DNA from 3 places in the Solibacillus kalamii genome. Region 3 is predicted to be linked to each of the others. Evidence: riboswitches for the same ligand, from Rfam matches in the RefSeq annotation. Region 3 holds a riboswitch; each other region holds the start of a gene.
The links. Region 3 has a riboswitch for cobalamin ahead of CBM15_RS03080 (ABC transporter substrate-binding protein). Riboswitches for the same ligand answer to the same signal wherever they lie in the genome.

Region 1 (4,238 bases), 650 kb from region 3:
ATTTTCAACATTGGCGTGATCCATTATTTCCTGCTGGAACGTACTGCTGCCGGTAGTCCAAAGATCCGGAGCTGGCGAAACTTCATAATATGCTTTTTTCTTCGTATCGATTGTCGCTGTTTTTTCTTGTACTGTTTCGATTTGTGCTTTAATGTCGGCTACAATTTCTTCGCCTTTTTCTTTTACATCCATTACTTCGGACAGTTGGATAATATCCGAATATACATCATCAAATGTCGCAGCCGAAGCAATTACAAACACTTTTAAACCTGCATCTTCCAATTGGGCAATTTGTGCTTCCTCCCCGATTGTATAGGCAACAACGACATCCGGATTTAATTCCAGAATTCGCTCTGCATTGATGGCAGTTGAAGTCGACACACGCTCAATTTTTTGTGCGGCTTCCGGATATGTATCATATTCTGTTGCCCCGATAATTTGTTCACCTACACCCAGCTCAAACAAAATTTCTGTATTGCTAGGCTGCAGGGAAATAATCGTTTCCGGTACTTCATCGAATGTTACTTCAACACCACGATCATCAACAACTGTATACGGTGCACCTTCACTTTTCGAAGCAGACTGTTCCTCTTTTTTTACGTTATTTTCTGATTTTTCATCATTTGATCCGCATGCTGCTAATAATAATGTTGCCGCTAAAGCAACAATCCATTTGTTGTTAAATTTCATTTGTTGCAACCCCTTTTTTCTTTTTCGTCGGATAAGATTTTGAGATGAATGGAATTTCCTCTTGTTGATGCTGCTGATTCATAAAGACCGCCATGACAAAAAACACATTGGCAAGCAGCCCGAGAAAATCAAACAAAATTTCATCCACTTCTCTTTCTTCGCTCACTTTATGTAATGCCCTGTAAGACTTTTTCGCCTCACTGCGGCAAATATGCAGTCTTGCTGCACTTTCGATTCCTTGTGGCAGTACAAACTGCTGAATCGCTTCTCCAACTTCACTTACATAAAAATCGTATCGATCGCTTAGCCATTGCAAATCCTCAAATGTAATGGCTAATTTACCGCGTACCGAACCATTGGCATGGTAAGCTAACGGTTGGATTCTCCTCAAATCTTCCAAAACGAGCTGACCGGAAGCATCATCAACTAACGTCGGAAAGACTGTACCGATTCGCGTTGTTAAAGAATCGGTGCGGATTTCATAGTCGACGCAGCTTGATTTTTCCCGCATAAACGGATAACAGGAAAAACGGATATCCTTTTTCATAAAATTCCCCTCACTTCAAGTAGTGCCTCACGAAATTATGAGTGTACGAAAAAAAGCCACCCAAGAAAATGGATGGCTTCAAAAATCAGAAAAGAGTGCTGCAAAAGGATGCTCATTCGATCAGTGACTGCCGTACATTCTCTTTAATTCCGAAGAGGGATGTTACGATAAGAAAAAGATTGGTCTCCTGGCTCTGCGTTTCACTTTACTCATAAGTACCTTCCCGCTATATTAGCAGTGGTCTCACACTTATTTTCATCAACGCTTACAGTTACGGAAATAGCTTCGGATTTACACCGAATTCCCATTTATGCATAATGCATCTTTTTCCTGCAAATTTATTCAATTTGTCTTAATCACTTTAGCATATTAACAGAAATATGCAATGGAAATTTACAAACAATCCGGACATTTGCCATAAATCTCAAATTTGTGTGCTTCTACAGCATAACCCGGCAGCTTTTCACCGAGCATTTCCATCGGGCAAACAGACAGTTCCTTTACATTCCCGCAATCACGGCAAATAAAATGGTGGTGATGATGATCCGACTCACAATGCATACGGAAGTTACGCTCACCGTTTAATTCTGTTTCTTCTAAAATATCAAGCTCCACGAAAGTAGCGAGGTTTCGGTAAATTGTATCGAAACTCATCCCAGGGAAATCTTTTTTCAATACTGATAACAAATCACGGGCAGTCAAATATTTGTCTGTAGCTGCAAACATACCCAAAATCAACTCTCGTTTATCCGTCTTTTTATAGCCATTATCCTTTAATATTTCCCATGCGCGCGCTGCATTCACAGTACCTCTTCCCCTTCCGATTTAATTGTGAATTTCAAAACAAGCTTTTTGATTAAAATTACTAATAACAAGATTAAAATGGATGTGACAACAATTGTTCCACCCGGTGCCAAGTTCAGGTAAAATGCAGAAATGAGTCCGATTACTACTGCCAGCTCTCCAAATACAATCGCTAAAATAATTGCTTCTTTAAAACCGCGAGCTAAACGCATCGCTGCAGCTACCGGCAATGTCATTAAGCTTGAAACAAGCAGAATCCCGACAATACGCATACTTGCTGCGATAACGAGTGCGACAACGATCATGAACAATAAATGAATCCATTTCGCAGGTAAACCGCTCGCTTTCGCATATTCCTCATCGAATGACAATACGAAAAGCTCTTTAAAAAATAGAATCAAAAATAATACAACTACGACTGCAATTGCCAGCACAACATATAGATCCTGACGCGATACAGCCGATACAGAGCCAAATAAATAGCTCATTAAATCGGTATTAAATCCGCTTGCAAGTGATATTAAAATGGCACTCACACCGATTCCGCCCGACATAATAATTGGTATCGCAAGTTCTTCATAATGTTTATATAGTCGGCGTAATCGTTCAATTAAGATCGAACCACTTACAGACGCGATAATCCCTAAATAAATCGGGTTCAGCAAAGCCAGCGCTGCAAACGATTGGCTCAAGTACAGGCTCCCGGCAATCCCCGCCAGTGTTACATGCGACAGTGCATCTGCAATTAGCGATAAACGTCTTACTACGATAAATACACCAAGCAATGGTGCGATTACTCCAATAACTAGCCCTGAGAAAAAGGCATTTTGTAAAAATTCATAGTCTAATATAGCTTCAATCATAACGGCCTGCTCCTCTTAATGAATCTTTCGAACAGAGTGGCCGTTCCAGCTAGCAATCTGTTCTTCCGAAATCGTATCAAAATCATTTTTGTACCCGTGGAAATGAATCGACTGATTTAAGCACGCTACATGACTGACACGATCCGAAACCGTGTCCACATCATGGGTAACTAAAATCATCGTCATATTGTGATGCTTATTTAAATGTGCGAGCATATCATAGAATGCCTGCACATTTTCTCGGTCAATTCCGACTGTCGGTTCATCCAAAATAAGAAGCTTCGGATCCGACACTAAAGCACGTGCAATGAACACACGCTGCTGCTGCCCGCCGGAAAGCTGTCCAATATTCCGTTTTAGAAATTTCTCCATGCCGACATCTTTTAAAGCACCTTTCACCAAAATATCCGCATCTTTTGGATAGCGTTTAAACAGCCCTACCTTTTGCGATAAACCACTTTTCACGACTTCTTCGACCGTTGCAGGAAACCCCGAGTTAAAGGCATTGGATTTTTGCGAAACATAGCCAATCCATTCGCGGTGTTTAAAATGGCTTGCTTTTTCACCAAATAATTTAATTTCCCCTGACATAGGCTTTAACAGTCCTAAAATTAATTTCAAAAGTGTCGATTTACCGGAGCCGTTTTGCCCAATTAATGCTAAAAAATCGCCTTCATTGACACGTAGTGAAATATTTTTCAATGCTTGTGTGTATTCATATTGAAAGGAAACATCTTTCAATTCTATCAATGGTTTTTTCATTTCGTTCGCTTCTTTCTAATTCAAAATCATTACGATTTACATCATGTTAGTATAATGCAGTTTTTTGTTCATGTAAAGGAATTAAAGTTGAACTTCAATCAGGGGGGATTTTTCTCATCCCCCACTGAAAGTTAGTTTAACCAATCGGGCTTTTACGGGTAGTTGACCTCCCGCCTATCCTTTTCGCCCTGCTTAAGTCTAGAGGCGGGAGTCTTGGCTCTGCCGATACGCTTTCCAGGCAGATAAATTACTACCCGTTAATGCGGGATAAACTTGAAAGGATGAAGACAATTCAAATGTTACAATGGCTTGATAACCTGAAAGGAATGAATGACAGGCAACTGCAAGATTTCGCCAAACAGCAGGGGCTTGAATTGAGCATTGAAGAAGTTCAGAAGCTGCAAAAAATTCTGAAGCATGCCAATATTAGTTGGGCTCTTACCGGCGTTCCAAAAGAAGTTTTAAAAAAAATTCAGAAGCTGCTTGGGGATAGACGTTATAAAAAATTAATGAAGTTAGTCGGTTTGTAATTTAGACGGATTTTCAGAACACATTTTTTTGTAATTCTCCGT
Region 2 (4,238 bases), on a different contig from region 3:
GCCATGTTTTTGGAATCGTTTGCGCCCTGAACCACTTTCAATCATCTGAACATCAGCTACAACATGACGTCCTGCTAAAATTGACTGAATGCCCGCTTCAATCGCATCATCCGTAAAAATCATGCTGCGTCCCAATTCGAAGTCTGCCGAAGCATGGATAACCCGGCGAACGACAAGCCATTGTTCATCTGTAAAAGAATGTTCACCCATTTCTTCTTTAATGATCGCAAAACTGTAATCATAAATTTTGTCCGGGTCTACTGTTAGTGGTACGAAATCTGTATTAAAATTCATATTTGCCATTGTTATTTGCCTCCTAATTTTTCAAACACTTTCTCAAATGAAGTGCATATATTTTTATATTGTATTTTTGGTCTTTTAATTAAGATGACGGGAATACCAATTTCAAGAGCAGCATCCATCTTTTCGTCTACTGAACCGACTTTCCCGCTTTCCTTTGTAATAATAAGTGTTGTGCTGAATTGTTCGTAAAGCGCTTTATTCAGTTCTTTTGAAAACGGGCCTTGGATTGCGATAATATCGCGCTGCTTCACACCAAGGTCATCGCATTTATCCATATTCTCTTTATTTGGCAGCATCCGGCAGACAAGACGAATATTTTCGTTATGTAATAATTGTTCCGTAAAAACAGCGAGCGTTTTACTGCCTGTCGTCAACATAATTGTTCCTGAATGTGCGGATGCAGCGATTGCCGCTTCTATATATGTTTCCACTTCCGTAACGAGCGGATGTACATAACTTTGCTGCGGACGTTCATATCGAATATAGGGAATACCCGTTAAATTTGCAGCGGCCATCGCTGTTTTGGAAGCCTCTTCTGCATACGGATGACTTGCATCTACCACCGTTGTTACCCGCCGTTCTTCAATTAGTTCCATCATTTGCTGAGCTGTTAAACGACCGACATGGTACGGAACATTCGCTTCCTGTAGACTCGCTGCAGCAGATTCCGTAACGACAGTCGCCACCAATTCATGTCCTGCTTGCATTAATTGAACCGCCAGCTCTCTTGCATCACTTGTTCCAGCTAAAAATAAAATCATCTTTTCACCTAATCTCCACAAGGGGCCTCTTCCACTTTAATTTTGCATGACATATCAACATAATTGAAATTCAGGATTTTTTTTACACGTTTAAAATATTTGAAGAAACGTTCATTCGGATGTGCATTTTCTTTATAGTCCGCAACGATATCTGTTAGTAAAGGAATCAATTTTTCGGGATCGATCCCTTCAAGGACAGGTTGTGCTGCATGTGCTGTTCGTCCAACTGGTTTGGAACCGATAAACAAATCAAACTTTTTCTTGCGGTAAACAATACCGATATCATCAAAAACCGCACGATAACATGCCATTCCGCAACCGTTAAAACCGACATGCAGCTCTTTCGGCATTTTAATGCCACCGAGCGTTTCCATAATCTGTTCCGCATATGGAATGGATTCCGCTTTTTCGCCGTAACAGAAATCACACGCCTTGACGATCACTACGTCACCGACAGGTTGAACGAGTAATCCTGTTTGTTCCACTTTCTTGACAAGTTTTTCAGGTGAATCCGTCGGTACCTTCAGTACAAGACGGTGATCAGGGGTATACTCCATCGTACCGTGTTCTCCGACTACTTCTGCCAAAGTAATCATTTGGGCTGGTGTAATCATTTTATTGGCAACACCCGGTGATACAGCAAACTCAAAGATGGATTCAACTTGTTGCTGTACTAAAAACGGATTTTCTTCAACTTTTACAGCTGACGTTTCTTTATGTACGAGCGCTAATGCTTCATTTGCAAGCTGTAATGTGCTTATGTTATTAACTGTTGGTATAGCTATTTTTTTCTCGATAGCTACGATTTTTTCGTAGCCTGTCTCCGCTTCACCCGTTTCCTGGTCCAATGCCCATGGTTCCGCTTCTTTTTTCAATCGTTGATGCGGTTTTAATAGTTGTTTTTCTTGCCCTAAAGTATATTTTCGCTGATAACCACGCGGTGTAATGATTTTATTATCGTAGTAAAATGTTGAGGAATTCCCCACGACGACCGTTGTCAGCATTCCGATATCATGTTCCAGCATCTCCTCTAATGTTGTTAACACAATGTCCTGCGTATCCCGATAGGCAGCTTTTACTAATCCGACAGGTGTATCAGGTGAACGATACTTAAGCAATATTCGTTGCGCTTCAACAATTTGTCTTGTCCGTCTGCCGGATTTAGGATTGTAAAACGCAACGACAAAGTCTGCCATTGCAGCTGCCTCAATCCGTTTTTCGATGACCGTCCAAGGTGTTAAATGGTCACTTAAACTAATTGTGCACGAATCATGCATAACCGGGGCGCCAAGTAAACTTGCACAGGAGTTAATCGCTGATATACCCGGAACAACTTCTACTTCAATCCCTTCTTTTGCAGTCCAGCCCTTTTCGATTAATACTTCATATACGAGGCCCGCCATTCCGTAAACACCAGCATCACCACTGGAAATAACAGCAACTATATGGCCGGCTTCAGCCTGTTTTACAGCTTCCTGTGCGCGTGAAACTTCTTCAGTCATGCCAGTACTGACAATGGTTTTCGCCGTCACTAAGTGCTCAATCAGTTCAACATACGTTTTGTAGCCCATAATGTGATCACTTTGCTGCAGTGCATCGACTGCACGTTTTGTTATATGTTCCCGATCTCCAGGTCCGAACCCTACAACAAAGATCTTTCCTTTTTGCATGTAAATACCCTCCCTATAGAAAAATACATTTCGCACCAAATAGGACATGATGATAATTTTTCTTATGTGGATTTCATTAAAAACTAGTATTGCTTATCCACTAAGAAATAAAAAAAGCCCGCACCTCTCGTTAGAAAGAGGTACGGGCATGTGAAATTAATACTAAAAAAGTATAGAAAAACACAAAAACAATTACTTGTTTCGCCTATACTTCTCCCTCCGAAAAGTAAGTATCGTTTAAATAAGCAGGTTTCCTGGCTTAAGCTTCCTTTTACTTTCACATCTTCCCATCTTTACGACAGTGATTCATTGTGATTTCATCAGCTATTACAGTAGCGGGGGCTGCATTAGTCTTTCACTAATTTCCCTTTTACCTTACAAAATTCTGTAAGCACTTATTTAAATTGCAAATTATTAAATTATTATAAAAATAACATAGTCTACTAAAAAATGATAGGGTAATTATTATCTTCATAAGCTTTTGAGCATAAATGAAGCGTTTATTAATCGTGTATTAGGTGTTTTGTACATAAATTTAGTATCCAACTAATCAAAGGTTGTTTAATTTCAATTATTCACTTTATTATTTTCCTGTCACGGGTTCATTTAGCTTTTTTACATAGGCTACGGCATCATTTATAGATGTGACAGCAATAATGTTGATATTAAGTTGCTCATTTATTTTTACTTCCTTCGCCTCTTCTTCATTTTCCATAGGTATAAGAATATGTGAAAAGCCGCTTTGTTCAGCAATTAAGGTTTTCGCCTTTATCGAACCAATTTCCTTCACGTTTCCTTTGCTATCAATCGCACCCGTTACCGCCATCGGTATGTTATTGTGGAATTCACCGTTTTCGATAAGACCGCTTAACACAGTGGCAAGTCCTGCACTGTCACCTTCTATATCGTCTCTCTTTAAAAATTGATCGATAGCTGTTGATTTCTCAGGCAAGTGGGCAATGACATTTTCCTTCATCGTTTCAAAATGATTCACTGTAGGACGTATATATCCGAGCAACTCTTCATTTTTTGAACGGTACCTGATTTTATTCGTGACCACTTCGGCATCTAAAACTTCTTTATCACTTGAATATTCTATAGTTTTTATTAGATAATCCAAATCTGTAATATATGGTGCTTCAAACATTTCCACTGCAAGTACATGGATACCTGAATTTTCTACAATTTCAAAAGGCTCATTATAGGAGATCAGAAAATAAGTATATTTTTCATAATTGATCAGTCGACTTTCAAACACAATTAACAGTGCTAGCACAAAAAAAATCCCCGAGAAAATTCCTTTCAGCCTTTTGTTATTCCGGTATAGAAAGAACCCGGAAAGTGAGATTACCGAGCCCACTATAATAAAAGCTATTAATTGAAAACCGCTAATCTTATCTAAATAATATGCTAGTAAACCAGCTATGTATAAAATGAAAGGGAGCACAATTAAAGTAATAGGTTTCAATATTTCAGCTCCTTATGCTAAACGACAGCAGGACTT
Region 3 (4,238 bases):
CAATGGCTGAAAAAGTTAGAAACAATATCAGAGAGCGTGAAAGAAAATGCTCAGCAAACAGATGAACAAGCAACATTTCCATTTGAAAATTTCCGGAAGCTGCGTGAAATCGGCTATACAAAAATAACGCTGCCAAAGGAATATGGCGGGGATGGCTTCACAGTCTATGATGCGCTATTACTGCAGGAAACATTGGCGAGCTATTGCGGAAGCACCGGGCTGGCTGTTTCGTGGACAATTCAAAATGTAGGCGAGATTTTTGAAAATCGTTACTGGGATGAACAAAAGCTCGACTGGTTTGGTAAACAGGTTGCAAATGGCGCGACAGTCAATCGTGCGGTAAGCGAGTTTGCGATGGGAAGTCCAGTACGTGGCGGACGACCGGGAACTTCAGCAAAACGTGATGGGGATTATTATGTAATTAATGGACGTAAAAACTATACGAGCGGTGCACCGGACCTCGACTATTTTTTAGTTTCGGCATGGATTGAAGATGAGGGACAGCTAGGATTTTTCCTCGTTCCGAAAACGACAGAAGGGGTATCGGTCGAAAATACATGGGATGTTGCGTCAATGCGTGGTACGGGAAGCGATGATTTAGTGCTCGATAATGTACGAGTTGATAAAACAAACTTAGTGGAAATTCCGAATTATTCAACCGGATTTAAACTGAACGGCTGGTTGCTGCTTATCCCGGCAACCTATTTAGGCATTGCCCAGGCTGCACGAGATTACGCAGTTAATTTTGCGAATAGCCATTCCCCGAACAGTATTCAAGGAACGATTGCCCAGCTGCCAAATGTACAAACGCTGATCGGAGAAATGGATTTGGCGTTGACGAGAGCACGCTTTACGATTTACGGAGTTGCGGGACTATATAATGACCCGATTAAAAAGGCGACACTAGTCAATGAAATTAATATTGCGAAACATGTAGTGACAAATACAGCAATCGAAGTTGTCGATAAAGCGATGCGTCTTGTTGGGGCAAAAAGCCTGCAAAGATCAAATCCGCTTCAACGCTATTACCGTGATGTCCGTGCAGGTCTGCACAATCCGCCAATGGATGACATTACGATTAAACGTTTAGCTGAAACGGCAATTGAAAAAAGCTTAAAAGCAAAGGGGTAAGCAATTCTTTTATTCGTAATTTCAGCGAAATAAGAAGAATTATCTGAAACTTTGGCGATTGAGCACACATTTTTCTGAATATCAGCTATAATAGAGCTATTAATTTTATATGGACGATAAAGGTTCTTGCTCACTGATAGAGTAAGGAGTAAAAGGGAAATCGGTGCAATTCCGATGCGGTCCCGCCACTGTAAATGCTAGTTGAGAGCAGTATGCCACTGAAAAACTTTCGGGAAGGCGTTTATCAACGTTATGCATAAGCCAGGAGACCTGCCTTTATAATGCCCTAAAATAAACCTACGAGGATAGGATGTGGCGGATAAATTCTTTTTCCATTGAATTTTATTTGCATACGTAAAGCTTCCTTCATTTTTAGTAGGAAGCTTTTTATTTTTGTAGAAAATTATACAACGAAATTTTTGGAGGTTATTTATTTTGAAAAAATGGCAACTGCTATCTTCCGCAGCATTACTTACATTAACATTGGCGGCATGCAACTCGGAAAAAGCAACAGATGAACAATCAGCAAAAGACAATACAGAAGTAACTGAAGCAGCACAATTCCCGGTAACTATAAAAGATGCCTTGGACAAAGAAATCACGCTTGAAAAAGCACCAGAGCGCATTATTACATTGGCTCCATCCAATACGGAAATTTTATTCGGACTAGGGTTAAACGATGAAATTATCGCTGTGAACGACAATGATACATATCCTGAAGCAGCATTATCTAAAGAATCAGTTGGCGGCATGGAATTTAATCTAGAACAAATAATCAGTCTGCAGCCCGACTTAGTTGTCGCACATGAATCGGGATTGTACAGTTTCAATGAACAGGCGATTGCTCAGCTTGAATCAATAGGAATTCCTGTATTTGTTGTAAAAGATGCGAAAACATTTGAAGAAACATATGAAACAATCGAACAAATTGGCAAGCTGACGAATAAAGAAAAAGAAGCAGAAGAAATGATCGCCTCCATTAAAGAGGGGATTGAAGAAATTGAAGTGAAAGTAGCCGACCTGGAAGAGAAGTCCGTATTTGTTGTTGTTGGGACAGATCCAAAACTATATGTTGCTGGACAGGAGACGTTCATTAGTGAAATGCTTGAAGTATTAAATGTAGAAAATGCCGTTCCGGAACTCGGGTGGCCGCAGTACAGCTCGGAGCAATTTGTAAAGAGCAATCCGGATATCATTTTAGTAACATATGAAAACGACTTGGCAGCAATCGAGGAAAATGATGCATATGCAGAAATGGATGCTGTGAAAAACGCCAATGTGAAATTAGTCGATAGCGATACGACAAGTCGACAAGGTCCGCGTATTGTAGAAGGTATTGAATCAATAGGAGAAGCAATTTATCCAGAGGTATTCAATGAATAAAAAATATTCAATCGCCTATGTACTATCGATTGGATTGCTTTTAAGCAGTATATGGATTGGCATTTCGTTCGGGTCTGTTAATATTCCGTTTTCGACATTGTGGGATAAAACTACAGATCCGGTTGCATACAGTATTTTGTGGAAAATCCGAATGCCCCGCGTCATTTTAGCCGCATTAATCGGGGCTTCTTTAGCAATTGCGGGGGCAGCATTCCAAGGGTTGCTTAAAAACCCTTTGGCAGATCCATACACATTAGGTATTTCATCAGGAGCCTCGGTAGGTGCGGTAATGACAATCTTTTTAGGCATTTCCATACCGGTGCTCGGTGTATTCACATTGCCGGTATTCAGTATGGCTGGAGCTGCATTTACGATGATCATCGTCCTGACATTTGCCAGACTTGTTGACCGTTCGATGAAAATGGAGACGCTGATTTTGACGGGAATTATTTTCAGCTCGTTTTTAGGGTCCTGTATTTCCTTAATGGTCGCACTTACTGGTGAACAGCTACGAGAAATCATCGGCTGGCTTCTAGGAAGTGTATCGATGCGAGGGTGGCCATATGTCCGGATGGTGCTACCATTTATGGTGCTTGGTACGGCAATTATTTGGCTGACTCGCCGTGAATTGAATGCGATGATTTATGGAGAAGAGCGTGCCCAGTATTTAGGGGTAAATGTTAAGCGCAGCAAGTATATGATATTGGCGGGTGGTTCCATCCTAACAGGAGCGGCTGTTGCTGCATCCGGGACAATTGGATTTGTCGGATTAGTAGTACCGCATATGATTCGCCTGCTAATCGGAGCAGACCATCGACATTTATTGACATTGTCGTTTTTGAACGGTGCAAGCCTGCTCGTCATTTGTGACTTAGTATCACGTACAATTATTTCCCCTATTGAACTGCCGATTGGTGTTATTACTTCCTTTATTGGCGCACCTGTCTTTGCCTATATCTTCTTCAAGCAACGTAGAAAGGTTGTTGCATAATGTTAAAAGTAAATAATCTATCCGGCGGTTACGGTGGGAAAACGGTTGTGAAAAATATGACGTTTCACGTGGAAAAAGGAAGAATTCTCGGGATTCTTGGTCCAAACGGCAGCGGAAAATCGACATTACTGAAGATGATCAGTGGTGTGCTGAAATGTGAAACAGGCGAAATTTTCATTGAAGAGAAACCTCTTAAAAGCTATGATAACAAGCAATTAGCGAAAAAGATGGCCGTACTCCCCCAATTAAATGCAAGCGCATTTACGAACAGTGTATATGATGCGGTTTCGTTAGGACGCTACCCTCATCAGAGCGGTTTTTTTTCATCTTGGACGGAAGAAGATGAAACGACGGTACAGCGGGCGATGGAAAGCACAGGTGTTTCGCAATATAAAAATCAGTATTTGGAGTTTTTATCCGGCGGCGAGCAGCAAAGGGTATTTATCGCACAGGCACTTGCACAAAATTCGGAGCTGCTTCTATTGGATGAACCGACAAACCATTTGGATATCGCCCATCAAAAGCAGATTTTGGATATGATTCGGATGCAAGTTGAGATGCATGGGCTGACAGTTGTCTCGATTTTCCATGATATTAACTTGGCATCGCTTTATTGTGATGAGCTGCTGCTATTGGAAAATGGTGAAGTACGGGCGTTTGGCGAACCGCATGAAGTCGTGCTGCAAGAACAGATTGCCGATGTGTATCAGGCTCGAATTGCGACATATCCCCA

Region 1: it holds a riboswitch for cobalamin, as region 3 does, so the genes downstream of both, CBM15_RS00080 (hypothetical protein) here and CBM15_RS03080 (ABC transporter substrate-binding protein) in region 3, are expected to answer to the same signal.
Region 2: it holds a riboswitch for cobalamin, as region 3 does, so the genes downstream of both, cobJ (precorrin-3B C(17)-methyltransferase) here and CBM15_RS03080 (ABC transporter substrate-binding protein) in region 3, are expected to answer to the same signal.

Annotation. Positions count from the first base shown of each region.
Region 1 is NZ_NHNT01000001.1:11,354-15,591, forward strand. It holds gene CBM15_RS00075 (ABC transporter substrate-binding protein) at 1-690, opposite strand, end outside; gene CBM15_RS00080 (hypothetical protein) at 680-1,237, opposite strand; cobalamin riboswitch at 1,398-1,579, opposite strand; gene CBM15_RS00085 (Fur family transcriptional regulator) at 1,631-2,041, opposite strand; gene CBM15_RS00090 (metal ABC transporter permease) at 2,038-2,904, opposite strand; gene CBM15_RS00095 (metal ABC transporter ATP-binding protein) at 2,920-3,666, opposite strand; gene CBM15_RS00100 (hypothetical protein) at 3,963-4,196, shown strand.
Region 2 is NZ_NHNT01000007.1:156,271-160,508, forward strand. It holds gene CBM15_RS11770 (precorrin-8X methylmutase) at 1-303, opposite strand, end outside; gene cobK (precorrin-6A reductase) at 306-1,064, opposite strand; gene cobJ (precorrin-3B C(17)-methyltransferase) at 1,073-2,734, opposite strand; cobalamin riboswitch at 2,962-3,148, opposite strand; gene CBM15_RS11785 (S16 family serine protease) at 3,318-4,010, opposite strand; gene CBM15_RS11790 (DUF2785 domain-containing protein) at 4,220-4,238, opposite strand, start outside.
Region 3 is NZ_NHNT01000001.1:660,330-664,567, reverse strand. It holds gene CBM15_RS03085 (acyl-CoA dehydrogenase family protein) at 1-1,131, shown strand, start outside; cobalamin riboswitch at 1,235-1,423, shown strand; gene CBM15_RS03080 (ABC transporter substrate-binding protein) at 1,567-2,514, shown strand; gene CBM15_RS03075 (FecCD family ABC transporter permease) at 2,507-3,505, shown strand; gene CBM15_RS03070 (adenosylcobinamide amidohydrolase) at 3,505-4,238, shown strand, end outside.